Regions from separate parts of the Lysinibacillus sp. PWR01 genome, predicted to be linked through region 3. Evidence: riboswitches for the same ligand, from Rfam matches in the RefSeq annotation. Region 3 holds a riboswitch; each other region holds the start of a gene.
The links. A riboswitch is a leader RNA that binds a small molecule or an ion and turns the genes downstream of it on or off. The one in region 3 is predicted to bind cobalamin.
Positions count from the first base shown of each region.

Region 1: linked by a shared signal. The riboswitch ahead of ACEVFT_RS15590 (glutaredoxin family protein) and the one ahead of ACEVFT_RS21100 (hypothetical protein) in region 3 are both predicted to bind cobalamin.
Region 2: linked by a shared signal. The riboswitch ahead of ACEVFT_RS13255 (FecCD family ABC transporter permease) and the one ahead of ACEVFT_RS21100 (hypothetical protein) in region 3 are both predicted to bind cobalamin.

Region 1 is NZ_JBHERJ010000073.1:172,340-177,148, reverse strand. Features, by position in the region: gene ACEVFT_RS15610 (enoyl-CoA hydratase-related protein) at 1-182, shown strand, start outside; gene ACEVFT_RS15605 (enoyl-CoA hydratase/isomerase family protein) at 197-1,261, shown strand; cobalamin riboswitch at 1,386-1,574, shown strand; gene ACEVFT_RS15600 (hypothetical protein) at 1,777-1,971, shown strand; gene ACEVFT_RS15595 (hypothetical protein) at 1,965-2,624, shown strand; cobalamin riboswitch at 2,925-3,102, shown strand; gene ACEVFT_RS15590 (glutaredoxin family protein) at 3,220-3,444, shown strand; gene nrdI (class Ib ribonucleoside-diphosphate reductase assembly flavoprotein NrdI) at 3,441-3,800, shown strand; gene nrdE (class 1b ribonucleoside-diphosphate reductase subunit alpha) at 3,797-4,809, shown strand, end outside.
Region 2 is NZ_JBHERJ010000066.1:10,060-14,868, forward strand. Features, by position in the region: gene ACEVFT_RS13235 (DMT family transporter) at 1-262, shown strand, start outside; gene ACEVFT_RS13240 (DMT family transporter) at 262-576, shown strand; gene dapF (diaminopimelate epimerase) at 667-1,524, opposite strand; gene ACEVFT_RS13250 (heme ABC transporter ATP-binding protein) at 1,580-2,371, opposite strand; gene ACEVFT_RS13255 (FecCD family ABC transporter permease) at 2,377-3,423, opposite strand; cobalamin riboswitch at 3,569-3,756, opposite strand; gene ACEVFT_RS13260 (biotin transporter BioY) at 3,911-4,507, shown strand; gene ACEVFT_RS13265 (YdhK family protein) at 4,623-4,809, shown strand, end outside.
Region 3 is NZ_JBHERJ010000090.1:6,023-10,831, forward strand. Features, by position in the region: gene ACEVFT_RS21090 (tyrosine-protein phosphatase) at 1-697, opposite strand, end outside; gene ACEVFT_RS21095 (ABC transporter substrate-binding protein) at 843-1,793, opposite strand; gene ACEVFT_RS21100 (hypothetical protein) at 1,777-2,334, opposite strand; cobalamin riboswitch at 2,496-2,693, opposite strand; gene ACEVFT_RS21105 (glutathione peroxidase) at 2,842-3,387, opposite strand; gene ACEVFT_RS21110 (hypothetical protein) at 3,473-4,027, opposite strand; gene ytvI (sporulation integral membrane protein YtvI) at 4,118-4,809, shown strand, end outside.

The sequences.
Region 1 (4,809 bases), on a different contig from region 3:
GTAAAAGTATGACAAGTGTGTCCCGTACAATTGAATGTGTCATACAGGGCGGCAAAGATCATCTCCAAAATGGGCTAGAACTTGAACGAACACGTTTTGCAGAGTTGTTTTTAACAGAGGATGCTAAAGAAGGAGTTCAGGCATTTATTGAAAAAAGACAGCCAGACTTTAAACATTCTTAAAGGAGGGAATCGATATGACGAACGAAGTACTATTTTCTGTCAGTGATGGCGGTGCAGCAACCATTACACTAAATCGTCCTAAAGCCTTAAATTCACTTTCTACTGAAATGCTAAAGCCCATCGGAGAGAAACTGAAGGAATGGCAAGCAAATGACCAAATTCAGCTAATCATCCTAAAAGGAGCTGGTGAGAAGGGATTTTGCGCAGGTGGTGACATTAAAACACTTTATAAAGCTCGCTCCAGTCAGGAAGCTTTCAAAAATGCTGAAATCTTTTTTGAAGAAGAATATCAAGTAGATATGGCGATCTACCACTACCCTAAGCCCATTATTGCCTGCCTTGATGGCATTGTCATGGGAGGTGGGGTCGGGTTAACCTATGGGGCAAGCCACCGAATCGTTACTGAACGAACGAAATGGGCTATGCCAGAAATGAATATTGGCTTCTTTCCGGATGTTGGAGCAGGCTATTTCTTAAATCAAGCACCAGGCTATGTAGGATACTACTTAGCCTTAACTGCATCGGTCATCCAAGCTGCGGATGTTCTCTTTGCCAATGGCGCAGATTGCTACATGACAAGCGATCAGTTAGACACTTTCCTAGCGCGCATTGATCAATTAGACTGGCATACATTGGAGACCAGCACAGCTCTAGGCCAATTAATGGCGGACTATTCAAGTACACCTTTAACAAACAGTGATCTTGCCCACCTCCAACATAAGATCGATCAGCATTTTTCAAAATATACTGTGGAAGAGATAGTTGAATCCTTAGACAATGATCCAAGTAAATTTGCGCAAGAAACAAAGCAGTTCCTTCTATCTAAATCTCCATCATCGTTAAAGATTACGTTAAAGCAACTGATAGATGCTCAAGATAAGACATTAGAGGAATGCTTTGCGACAGATTTAATCTTGGCTAAAAACTTTTTAAGACATGAGGATTTCTTTGAAGGTGTACGCTCTGTCGTCATTGATAAGGACCGAAATCCACAGTATACCTATCAAACATTCAATGAATTTACAGATAAAGACCTAGAAAATTTCTTTCAAGATCGTAATGCGACAGTAAAAAAGTAAAAACAAGTGGATTTTCTATTGATAAACGTTGAAACCATCTACTATTTAAAAGGTAGATGGTTTCTTGTTTGTAGTGATGTGCGAAGTAAGTTAGCAAAGAGATTGATATGTTATACTATAAAAAACGGAATAACAGGATAAAGGTACAAATTCATAATGAGTTTGTTTAAAAGGGAAGTTCGGTGAAAATCCGGCGCTGTCCCGCAACTGTAATTCGGAGTACATTTTCAAAGCCACTGTTATGTCATGTAATGGGAAGGGAAAATGTGTGATGATCATAAGCCAGGAGACCTGCCTTTGTCTAGTACAGCCAAAAAACCTACGAGGATAGGGGGTGTTGAGTGTGACGAATTACCTTCATCATACTCATAGTGCGACAACCAAGAAAAGGGTCTCTATTCAGTATAGACGACTTATTTTATATTGGTTGAAGAACTATGTAGTATTTAAGTCATAGCTAGCATCTTACCTAAGGGGAAAGATGTTTTTTTTATGAACGAATAGGAGTGAACAAGATGACATCACATTCAATTTTATTTTATGAAAATCAGTTAAAGCAGCAAATAATGAACAACCTTTCTAGTGAGCACATGATTTCCCTACAAGTTTATATCAAAATATTAATACAAGAAAATCCTGATGATTACAAAAATATTAATTATGCCTATTTAAATATAAAACGTGAGTTAGTCGGGGCAATAGAATGCTGATAGATGAAAAAATTTTAGAGGATAGCATTGATATTGATCAACATACTCTATTTAGTAATTTGGATCATTTTGAGCTAGAGAGATGCTTTGTATTAGAATATTTAGAGAAACTTTTAAAGTGGAATAAACAAACACACGCTATTTCTGAAGAGAAACTTCAAAAGCTTTGGATGAAACTGATAAGAAAATATAAATTTTCTCTTGATGAATGGGAAAGAAATGCTGGAAATACGAATATTCACTCGTATCTTGTGAAAGAACAAGGGCATGGTCTACAAAAATTAATTCGTTTTTACAGGGACCGTCATGGAGTGAAATGGTTAGAAAATGCCTTTGATTATGGCATGACATTGCTAATGAAAGGTGGGGAAATGCCAGCATTAGAAATGTTTTTCCTCACAAATTTAATATGTTACAAGTGGCAACTAGACTACTTAGAGGATAAAGAAGTGCAATATTACTTTTCTCATTCAGTAAATGGGAAAGTGAAAGAGGTCTATGATCGTTTTAGGGCTTACGATAGAGAACAGAATCTATTAACTGCAACTAAATTATATAAGCTTTTATCCAAATATAATCCTCAATTTCATACAAATTCTGCTGCAACGCCGGAATTTTATAAGGAATTGGCCCTGTTTATTGTAAAGCACTAATAGATGTTCGTAGTGTCAAACAGTCTATTTTTCTTCAGAATATAGACTGTTTCCATAGCTATTCAAGATTATTTTAGGCATTCTATAAATGAATAGTTTTACTGTAGATAGAATTTAATAGAAAATCTCGTACATCGTTTAAAATATCTATTTTGTTTAGGTATAAGTAATTAGTGATAATCTATTTCGAACTACATAATCAAAAATACTGAATAATCCAAAAATAAAGAAGTTTAGAATCTAGATTTACTTTTCATTTGAAGGATGGTAAACTTAAAACTATTGAACAACAACAATATATTGTGTTCGTTTTACTAAGGTACTACTATATGTAGTTTAAAAGGGAAGTTCGGTACAATTCCGACGCTGTCCCCGCAACTGTTAAGCTGACGATGATAGCATCCACTGTGCATGCGCATGGGAAGGAAATCAGAGAATGAAGCAAAGCCAGGAGACCTGCCTTTCTAAAACAAATTAATCATTTCTTCGGGGATTAAGAGATGGGAACGTCGGTATTTTTAGTATGTTAACGTTTCCATTTTAGCTATCTCTCTTAAAGAGATAGCCTTTTTATTTTATGAAAAGAGGGATTTCTATGAAACTTTATACGAAAACAATTTGTCCAAAATGCCTGTGGGTAAAATCTGAATTACAACGTGCAGGACTTGAAGCAGAAATTGTTAACATTGATCACGATGAACAAGCTAAGCAAACCATTATAGATGCAGGTTTTTTAAGTGTGCCTGTTTTAGAAATGAATGAAACCTTTATAGGAGATGTTCAGGAAATTGTTTCTCAAATTGAGTTGATTACCCTATGATCGTTTATGCAAGTCGTACAGGCAATGTCCGAAATGTTGTATCCAAATTAAAGGCAGAAGCTATCGAGCTCTCTGAAGAATTGCGACTGAATAAGCCGTATCTTTTAATTACCTACACAGATGGTTTAGGTGACATTCCAGCGAAGGTGCAACGCTTTTTAGAAAAAAACAGAGATTTTTGTAAAGGAGTAGTTGCCAGTGGCAATAGTAACTTTGGCCATCATGTATTTGGCGCTGCTGGTGAGAAAATTGCTACTACCTATCATGTACCCTTAGTAAGGAAATTAGATTTACGAGGCAATCAAACAGATTATGAAGCAATACAAACGTTTTATGAAACGAGGGTAATGAGATGAAAACCTATTTAAAGCTTAATAATGACGTACTGAATCGTTATAGTACAACTGGATTACTTGAGTTAGAAAAAGATCGTGAAGCTACGCGCCGCTACTTTTTAGAGTATGTCAACGTACGTTTGCGTTATTTTATAGATATTGAGGAAAAAATCCGCTATTTAGTTGATGAGGGCTACTATGAGAAAGCATTTATCGACATGTACGAAATGGAATTTATTAAGAAGTTGTATAAAAAAGCCTATGATTATAATTTCCGTTTCCCATCCTTTATGAGCGCCAGCAAGTTTTATGATAGCTATGCTATGAAAAGTCGTGACGGCGAAGAGATTTTAGAAAAATATGAGGATCGTATTGTTATTATTGCTTTGTATTTAGCTCAAGGCAACACAGCTTTAGCAGAACGTTCTGTCGAAGCGATGATGGAAGCCTATCAACCTGCCACACCAACTGCATTGAATAGTGGCAAGAAAGCACGTGGTGAATTAGTAAGCTGCTTTAAATTATCAATGGATGACTCCATGAATAGTATTGCCGAAAACATTGGCTATTGTTTAGAGCTATCACGCCTTGGTGGTGGGGTTGGGGTCAACTTAACAGATTTACGCCCTTTAGGGGATCCAATTAAAGAGATACTGAATCGTGCAAGTGGTGTCATCCCAGTTGCGAAACTGTTAGAAAATTCTTTCAGTTATTCGAATCAGCTAGGGCAACGAAATGGCTCTGGTGTTGTTTATTTAAATATTTTTCATGCAGATATAGAAAATTTTATTTCATCCAAAAAACCGAATGCCGATGATAAAATTCGCCTCGCAACCCTTTCAACAGGAATTATTATACCTAGTATTTTCTTCGAACTGATGAAACGCGATAAAGATATTGTTTTGTTTAGCCCATATGATATATATAAAGAATATGGCAAACGTATGTCTGAGATCTCCATCTCAGAAATGTATTACGAGCTACTTGATAACCCTAAAATTCGTAAAATCAAACGTTTGAATGCACGTAA
Region 2 (4,809 bases), on a different contig from region 3:
GATAATTATTGTGACAATCATTGCTATAGATTTTCACTTCTTATCGAAGGCTTGTGAGAGCTTACCTACTGGAACAGTCTATGCTATTTTCGCCGGAGCAGGTGCAATCGGTACTACATTAATGGATATTTTCATTTTCGAAGGAGAGTTTAATGCCATTAAAGGACTGTTTATGTTTATTTTAATATTAGGTGTGATTGGTCTAAAATTAGCGGATAATTCCTCTAAAGAGCAAGATCAAACGAAAGGAGCGAATGTATAATGGGTTGGGTATTTATTATTTTAGCTGCATTGTCTGAAATTATAGGTGTAATTGGCTTACGCTTCTATAGTCAGCATAAAACAATACGAAACTTTATTTTATATATTGGTGGCTTTGGTGTGTCCTTTGCTCTTTTATATGCATCTTTCAACTATTTACAGTTAAGTATTGCCTATGTAGTATGGGTAGGAATTGGCACTGTTGGAGCTGTGCTAGTAAATATCATTTTCTTTGGTGAATCCAAAAATCTATCACGTATTATTAGTATCCTAGCGATTATCATAGGTGTAGCAGGCTTAAAAGCAGTATCTTAATGTTTCTACAATAAAGGACGCCACTCTTAAATCGGAGGCGTCCTTTATTCATTTTATTTAATATGGCATGGCGAAGAAGTATTGACGTAATTAAGATAAAAATTCGTAGATTCCATCCGCAATAAACTCTGCTGGACCACGCATCCAGATATGGTCATTTTCGGCCCATCGTATGACTAAGTCACCGCCACTAAGTTGGACTACTATCTCTTCTTCCTTCTGACAAAAACCATTTAATATAGAAGCCACTACCGCTGCACAAGCACCTGTCCCACATGCCTCTGTTATACCTGAACCTCGCTCCCAAACTCGGCATTTTAATGCTTTCGCATGAACGACCTCTACGAATTCAACATTGCTATGATGAGGAAATCTCACATCATTTGCTATAATCCCCCCTAATGTTTTTAGTGGTGCCTGTTCTATAGCATTCACAAAAATGACGGCATTTGGATTCCCCAAAAACAACGCTGTTACCAAAAGAGAATGTTGGGGTAACGGAAATACCTCATTAATGACATGTTCATTTGGGTTTCCTAGCATCGGAATGTCTTTGCGCAATAAGAGAGGTTTGCCCATATCGACAATCACTTCTATCACACTATTGTTTTGAACCACTACCTGTGCCAGCATAATTCCGGATTTCGTTTCAATCGTAATTAGCTCTTTTCGCATAATATGACGGTCAAAGATATACTTAGCAACACAGCGAAGACCATTACCGCAATTTGTCCCCTCAGAGCCATCTTTATTAAAAATACGCATACCACAGTCAGCCATTTTGGATGGTTGGATAATAATTAATCCATCTGAGCCAATACCTGTATGAACATTGGCCATTTTCTGAGCCAATTCAAAAAAGATATCTTCCTTGTAATCATATTGAAAAAGATCAAGATAGATATAGCTGTTGCCAATACCATGCATTTTCGTAAAGGCTATTTGCATACAGTCACTCCCTATAAAGGATGTTATATGTATTTAAATAGAAGATCTTGCTTTCCTAAACTTGGCTGACCTTCTTCGCAAATTGGTCAGGGACATATGTGAGATAAGGCTTACCTGTCAGTGAATGTGTTTGAATATCGGCAAAAACACCAAATACATCTTGCAACAACGCTGGCGTCAGCACTTCCTCTGGTGTACCATGACAAACGATCCGCCCTTGCTGTAAAACGTAAATTTGATCGCAGTACATAGCAGCGATATTCAAGTCATGCAAAGCTGCCACTACGGTTAAGTGTAAGGTCTGAATTAAATCCATGAGTTGAAGTTGATGTTGAATATCTAAATGATTCGTCGGCTCATCTAATATTAGTACCTGTGCTTGTTGAGCGAGTGCTCGTGCAACCATTACGCGCTTTTTCTCGCCTCCTGAAAGAGAGCTAAAGCTTCGCTTCTCTAAATGAGATATACCCGTTTGTCTAAGAGCATCTTTAACAATTTGGAAATCTTGCTCTTGATCAAGCTCTAATAGCTTTTTATGTGGCGTTCTCCCCATACTGACTAAATCATGCACAGTGAAATCAAATAAAACGGGTGTTTCTTGGCTAACAACGGCCAAATTTTTCGCAATTGCTTTACTTGTTTGCTTTAAAATATCCTGCTCATTTAATAATACCGTACCGCTTTCAGGTTTTAGGAGACGATACATATTTTTTAACAATGTTGATTTTCCGCTTCCATTAGGGCCAATTAATCCAACAAATTGCTTTTCTTTTATTTGAATACTTACATCATGTAGTATACGCTGATCGTAAATGGAGAATGATACTTGTTTCGCTTCTAATGTCATGGAAATTAATCTCCTTCACCGAAAGAATAGTTGTTACGTCGGAGTAGCCAAATGAAAAATGGTCCTCCACAAAAAGCTGTAATAATACCAATTGGCATTTCCTGAGGAGCGATGATGATTCGAGCAAAGGCATCTGCCCATACTAAAAATATTCCACCTATTAAAGCACTAATAGGTATTACATATTTATAGTTTGAGCCCACAATTAATCGCACAATATGGGGAATAATTAATCCCACAAATCCGATAGAACCACTAACTGCGACAAGCACACCTGTTAACAGAGAAACGAGTAATATTAGCTGGATACGAAATTGCTGAAGATTCACGCCTAATGTCACTGCCGCCTCTTCCCCCAGTAATAATAAATTTAAATTGCGATAGTGTAGCCACAGTAGCCCAAATACAACGAAGAATACGAAAGCTGGAATCACAATATTATTCCATTTAGCTCCAGCTAAACTACCTAGCATCCAAAACATAACAGCCTTTAAAGCCCCTTCTTGTTTTGACATCATTAAAATAAAGTTAGAGATAGCCGTTAAGATAAAGGACACAGCCATACCTGCCAATAGCAAGCGGAAAATAGAGACACGTCCACCAACACGTGATAAGAAAAAAACAAGTGCAATGGCAAGTAATGACCCAAGAAATGCGGATACTGACAGAGCGTAAATCCCTAAAAATGAAAAGGCCCCTAAAATAATTACAGAAGTAGCTCCGACAGCTGCCCCTGAAGAAATTCCTAGAATATACGGGTCAGCAATGGAATTTCGTACAAGCGCCTGAATCGCTGCCCCCGCAATGGCTAACCCCGCTCCAACAATAGCAGCTAGCAAAACACGAGGTGCTCTTATTTGCCAAATGATGATTTCCTGTGAGCGACTCCAATCTTGTTCGATAGCATTTTGTATAAAAGGAATTTTAGAAAGAATAACTTTCCATACATATAATGGTGTAACTGAAACAGAGCCAACCATTACAGCAAATGTCATTGAAACAATTAATACCATGAAAAGTACAAAGGAAAATAACATAAATTTTTTATTCATCTGTTTTAAACTCCTACTGAATATTGATGAATGAAGCAATAAAAAAAGGTATTCCATGCGAAAATACACATAGAAATACCCTAGATTAAACAAAGTCAGAAAATATCCAGCTATTGTCCGTAATTGCTTGCATCCTCGTGGGCATTACAGGTATTACTAACTGGCAGGTCTCCTGGCTTCGATTCAACATCCTATAATTGCCTTCCCATTCTTACACAGTGGCAAATAATATTATAGGATTCCTCGTTACAGTTGCGGGACAGCATCGGACTTCCACCGACTTCCCTTTTAAGTGACATTCAAAAATATCACACCAATAGTATTTGAAGTTATAAAATTGTGACGATTCTATCATACATTTTTATAGATAGTTAGTCTACATGGAAATGCATCTAGCATTTGAGTTAACTAATTTTAATAATAATGTTGACACAAATACTTTCGTTTTTTACACTAGCTGTAATAACTTTTAAAACGAGGTGAAATCATGGCAACTGTTACACAACATAGTCATCATAAATTAAGAACTGTCGACATTACCTATATTGGATTATTTTCAACGCTAATGATGGTGGGTGCTAATATCACTTCCTTTGCACCCTTTATGGTAGTTGGTGGTGTACCCATTACGCTTCAAACTTTTTTTGCGATTTTAGCAGGGCTTATTCTTGGTAGTAGAAAAGGTGCGCTCGCCTGTACAATTTATATGTGTGTGGGATTGGCAGGAGCACCTGTCTTTGCTCGCTTTGGTGGTGGAATTGGTCAAATTTTAAGTCCTACCTTTGGGTTTATTATTACATTTATTTTAGCGGCATTTGTTGCAGGGTGGATCGTGGAACGAAGCGGGACAAAGAAAAGCTTTATCGTAGCTGCTTTAGTAGCAACGGCTATAAATTATTTGATAGGAACAAATTGGATGTTTTTTGCATACAAGCTTTGGGCAAGTGCGCCAGAGAATTTTTCTTATAAGCTAGCTTGGCTTTGGATGATGCCTCCACTACCAAAAGATATTATTTTAGCCATTTTTGCTGGTATCTTCGCGTATAGATTACAAAAAACATTGAAAATCATGCCCATTCAATAACATATCTCTTCACTTCTTTCGTGTCAGACTAGAGGAAAATTTATTCATAGGTCATGTCCATCATTTCTGCACATTTATTTGCTACAGTAAGGGCAAATAGTGAGGAGGATATCACATGACATTCAATAGAAGATGGTCAATCGGACTATTATCAGTAGTCGCTTTAATTAGTTTATCGGCTTGTACAGAGGATCAAACAAAGCCTGCATCCACTTCTGTGGATACTTCTGAAGAAATCGATCATTCTACGATGAACCATTCAAGTTCTGGCGAAATACCGGCAACCTTAAAAAAAGCTGAAA
Region 3 (4,809 bases):
CAATCTTTGAACCGTAACGGCGATCCATAGCTTCTAATGCTGCTTGTAAATAGTCCTCGCGAGCGGACATTAATGCATAAAATTGCTGTAGCTCTTGGTCATTATACTGATGCTGAATAGCCTGAGCCATTCTTTCTACCATTGGACGTAAATGTATATTCGTATCTAAATAGTCTTCCATAATCGTCTCCTCAGGGACATCTAAAGCTAGCAATATAAGGGCCCCTCCTATCCCTGTTCGGTCTTTTCCGACTGCACAATGATGAACAAGTCCTAAATTATCAGGGTTTTGAATAGTTAGCATTAACTCTTTAAATGAAGGATTATTAAACGGCATTTGTGCATAAAAATCCCGGAACATTTCAGGGCTCACTACTTTATAGAAATCTCTCCCCCCAGCATTTGTAGGCATTTCAAAAGAATGATTGCCCTTCGCTGGAATTTGAATATATTGAGCGTGTGAGAACACAGGGTTAGGATTATGATACGCCTCACTGTTATCACGATAATCAAAAATGGTTTTAATCCCTAACGTTTCAAATAGCTCTTTATCCGCCAGTGTCATTTTCCCAAGAGCGGCTGAGCGGTAAAATAAACCGTTCTTTACCCTACGTCCATCACTTGTCTTATATCCACCCATGTCTCGGAAATTATAGACTGCCTCAAATGGAATCGCCTTTGTCTCTAATTGTTCCAATCACTACACCTCCTAAAATGATCGAGCATACTTACTTTTATTTTAAAGAACAAACTAAATTAATTCCAATTTTCACGCTAGGTAATAATTAAAACCACATCAAAAATGCTAGCTGAAAGGCTTACAGCTAGCATGGAAACATTTCTTATTTAAATAACTCTGGATATACAGCCTTCGCTACTAATTCTACAGCTTCACCAATACGTGGACCAGGTCGATTCGAGATATCTGTATCAAGAGATAATACCGCTTTGTTTTGAATAGCTGTCACAGTATTCCAACCATCACGCGCAAGAATTTCTCCTATTGGATCTTCTGTATAGTTTACTGTCGTTAAAATAACGTCTGGGTTTTTCGCAATCACATCTTCCTCAGAAACTTGCGCCCAACTATTCAATTCAGAAAAAACATTATTAACATTAGCTGCATCTAGTATTTCTTGTTGGAAAGTGCTAGAGCCCGCTGTATAAATGTCTGGCTTAGGGCTAACCTCTAAATAAACATTTTTCGGCGTCTTTACGTCTTTCACCTTCGTTTGTACTTCAGCAATTTTCGCTTTAATCTCTTCGTTTAATTTATTTCCTTGATCAGCAACATCCATCACAGCAGCAATTTGTTCGATATCTCCATAAACATCATCGAAAGTAGTCGCAGATTGAATAACAAACACTTTAATTCCTGCATCTTCAAGCGGCTTTAGTGCATCCTTATCACCGATTGTATAAGCAATGACAACATCTGGCTTTAACGCTAAAATCCGTTCACTGTTAAAATTCATAGTATCAGAGACACGTTCAATTTTTTGTGCTTCCTCTGGGTAAGTATCGTACTCAGTTGCCCCTACAATTTTATCGCCAACACCTAGAGCAAACAAGATTTCAGTATTACTTGGTTGTAATGATACAACTGTTTTTGGAACTTCATTAAACTCTATTTCAACACCACGGTCATCTGTCACTTTATAGCTTGTTTTCTCTGTGTGTTGTGTATCCTGTGAAGCATCTTTGTTTTTTGTATCTTCAGCAGTGCCACAGCCTGCTAATATCAGTGCAAGCAAGAGCACTGATAGCCATTGGAATTTAAATACTTTCTTCATTATTATTCTCCTTTTTCTTTTTCATTGGGTATGATTTACTAATAAACGGTATTTCAGCTATTCCTGCTTGCTGATTCATAAAAACAGCCATGACAAAACATACATTAGCTAATAAGCCAAGGTAATCGAAAAGAATAGCAGGAACCTCTCGTTCTTCTGATACTTTGTGTAAGGTACGATATGATTTTTTTGCTTCACTGCGGCAAAGATGTAAAGCAGCAGCGGCCTCAGTTCCTTGAGGTAAAACAAAACTTTGAATCTCTTCCTTCACATGACCAACGTAAAAGTCATAACGCTCACTTAACCAAGATAAATCCTCTTCAGTTACTGCTAGTTTTCCACGAACTGAGCCATTGACATGATAAGCCATAGGTAAAATAAGCATTAAATCCTCTGCAACAACTTGAATATCCTCTTTTTTTACTGCAGCTAATGCAACTCCTAGATGTGTTGTGAGGCTATCCGTTCGAATTTCAAAATCGACCGTTGAAGCTTTCTCACGCATAAATGGATAACAAGAATAACGTGCATCTTTTTTCACTTGCTGTCCCCCCTACTTTCTATAATGAAAAATTCTTACATGAAAGGCATAAAAAAAGCCGCTCCTTTTGCAAAGGAACGACAAAAATAACATAATGATCGCCATCAAACTCGACTTAGCCTATGTTTTTGCCGTATATCCTCCTAGCTTCCGAGAAGTTTTTATACGTTCAAATAAAGGTCGGTCTCCTGGCTTGTACAGTTCATTACATGAAACGAATGAGTTATAAAGAACCTTCCCATCTTCTTTGAGACAGTGGTAAATCTTTATAATGGCTGTACTTACAGTTGCGGAAACAGCTCCGGTTTTTCACCGGATTCCCGATTATGCTAACTAGCACCTTTATTCTGCAAGAATAATTCATTTGTAAAGCAGTTTATCATATATGTTTCAGAAAAAATAGTTGTGCTGCGCATGGATAACTTTATACATACAGCAATATTTCTACTATAAGAGAAAATTTAAAACCATTTTATAAGTTTTTACATTATTAAAAAAATTTATAGACTATAATAGTGTTTCAATTGCCTGTTCGATATCGAGCTGAGAATCCGTTGGCTCAAAGCGCGCGACAGTCTTACCACCAGCATCTACTAGAAACTTTGTAAAGTTCCAGCGAATATTACGACCATCTAAAAAGCTTGGGGCAAGTTGAACAATTGCTTCAGCAAGCATTTTCTCCTGCATACTTGCCTTACCAAATTCGCGAAAATCCGCTTCATACTTTAAATAATTAAAGAGTGGATGTGTAGCCTCACCATTTACCTGTACAAGCTCAAAAATCGGGAATGTGACTCCATAGTTCACCTTGCAAAGATGCTTAGTTTCCTCCCCATCTTCAGGATTTTGATGACCAAATTGATCACAGGGGAAGCCAAGGACTACAAAATTTTCTTTCCCATATTTATCATACATTTTTTGTAAATCTTCAAATTGATATGTAAATCGGCATTGATTTGCCGTGTTAACAATTAACATTGTTTTTCCACGATATGTTTCCATCGATAAAATTTCACCATTAGGCTTCCGTACTAGATAATTATAAATGCTCATGCCATAACCCCTTATAGTTTTTCGTTTATTATAGTTGACTAGTCAACAGATCATCAAAGAATTTGCCCAAAAAAACACCATCTCGCTACTTTGAACGGATGGCTGACTTATACTTCTTTTTATATTTAGCATCTTGCTCTTCATTAATTAAACGATGGGCAATGTCTAATAATTTCGAGTCATTTGTTTGATCATATAGCTTTTTAAATGACATAATAATATCCTGTCGAATGAGAGATGGCTGCTTTTCATCTATACATGTTTGAAATCTTTTAGCTAGATATGACACAACCAGATCTCTTTGTACCTGTCCTGCTTGCCCAATTTTCCAAATTGCTTGTAATGCATGCCTTGCTGTGACGGATTGTTCGTCATAAGTCACAGCCCAAATCTTTAAGAAATCCTCCAATACCCTTTCTTCTGGATCACTTTTTGCAGCTAAAGCGCATAAAATTTGTGCAGCACGTGCACGAGAATATCCATTTTTGTATGTAAGTGCTTTTATTAGCTGTTCCCAAACTGCATATGTCCAATCTACGGGTTCCTGCATAATCTTCAATAATTCCTCGTAAGATTCATATTGAATATCGCGATCATGCTCTGTTAGATTATTAAAAAGTTGCAGAATCTCTTTTTCCATAATTTATCCCTACCTTTATTGTTTCAGAACGTAATAAAATTTGATTTATGGTACACTTAACTTAATTTTTTTCGCAAAGAAGGTGAGTTTATGAATAAATTTAATGCTAGGAAATTGATTTTTCGGTTGATTGTGATTTTATCCCTACTTATAGCTGCCTATTTTGTTATCCCTGTGTCCATGCCTTTAATATTCGCTGGGATTAGTGCATTTTTCTTAGAACCAATTGTCATGTTCTTTAAGCGGAAATGGAAAATGTCACGGAAAATAGCAGTTGCTTTTATTTACATAGTGAGTGTTATTGTTATATCTATTATTTGCTATCTTTCCATTACACAAATCATGACGCAAATAATTTTACTGTCTAAGCAAGCTCCCTATTATATTTCCAAGCTATCAGATATGTGGCTTCATATGCAAGAAAATATTTCTAAATACACAGAAGACTTTCCACCTGAAGTAAGTGCTTCGCTTCAAAAAACCACAATGGATTTCATTAAGAAAGTTGAAGAATTCTTTTTAAGCTTCTTTAATTATAGCAAAGTTTCAGCATTCTTTTCAGAGATTCCCAGCCTATTTATCAGTCTTCTCGTTTATATGATTGCTCTATTCCTATTTATGCTTGATTTGCCTAAGTTAAAGCAAATCACTTATAAATATTTAAAGCCAAATACGGCAAAAAAGATAAAAATTATTTTAAATCGCTTAAAAGATGCAACATTTGGCTATATGAAGGCGCACTTATTTGTAAGCTTTATCATTGGAGGCGTCACACTCATTGG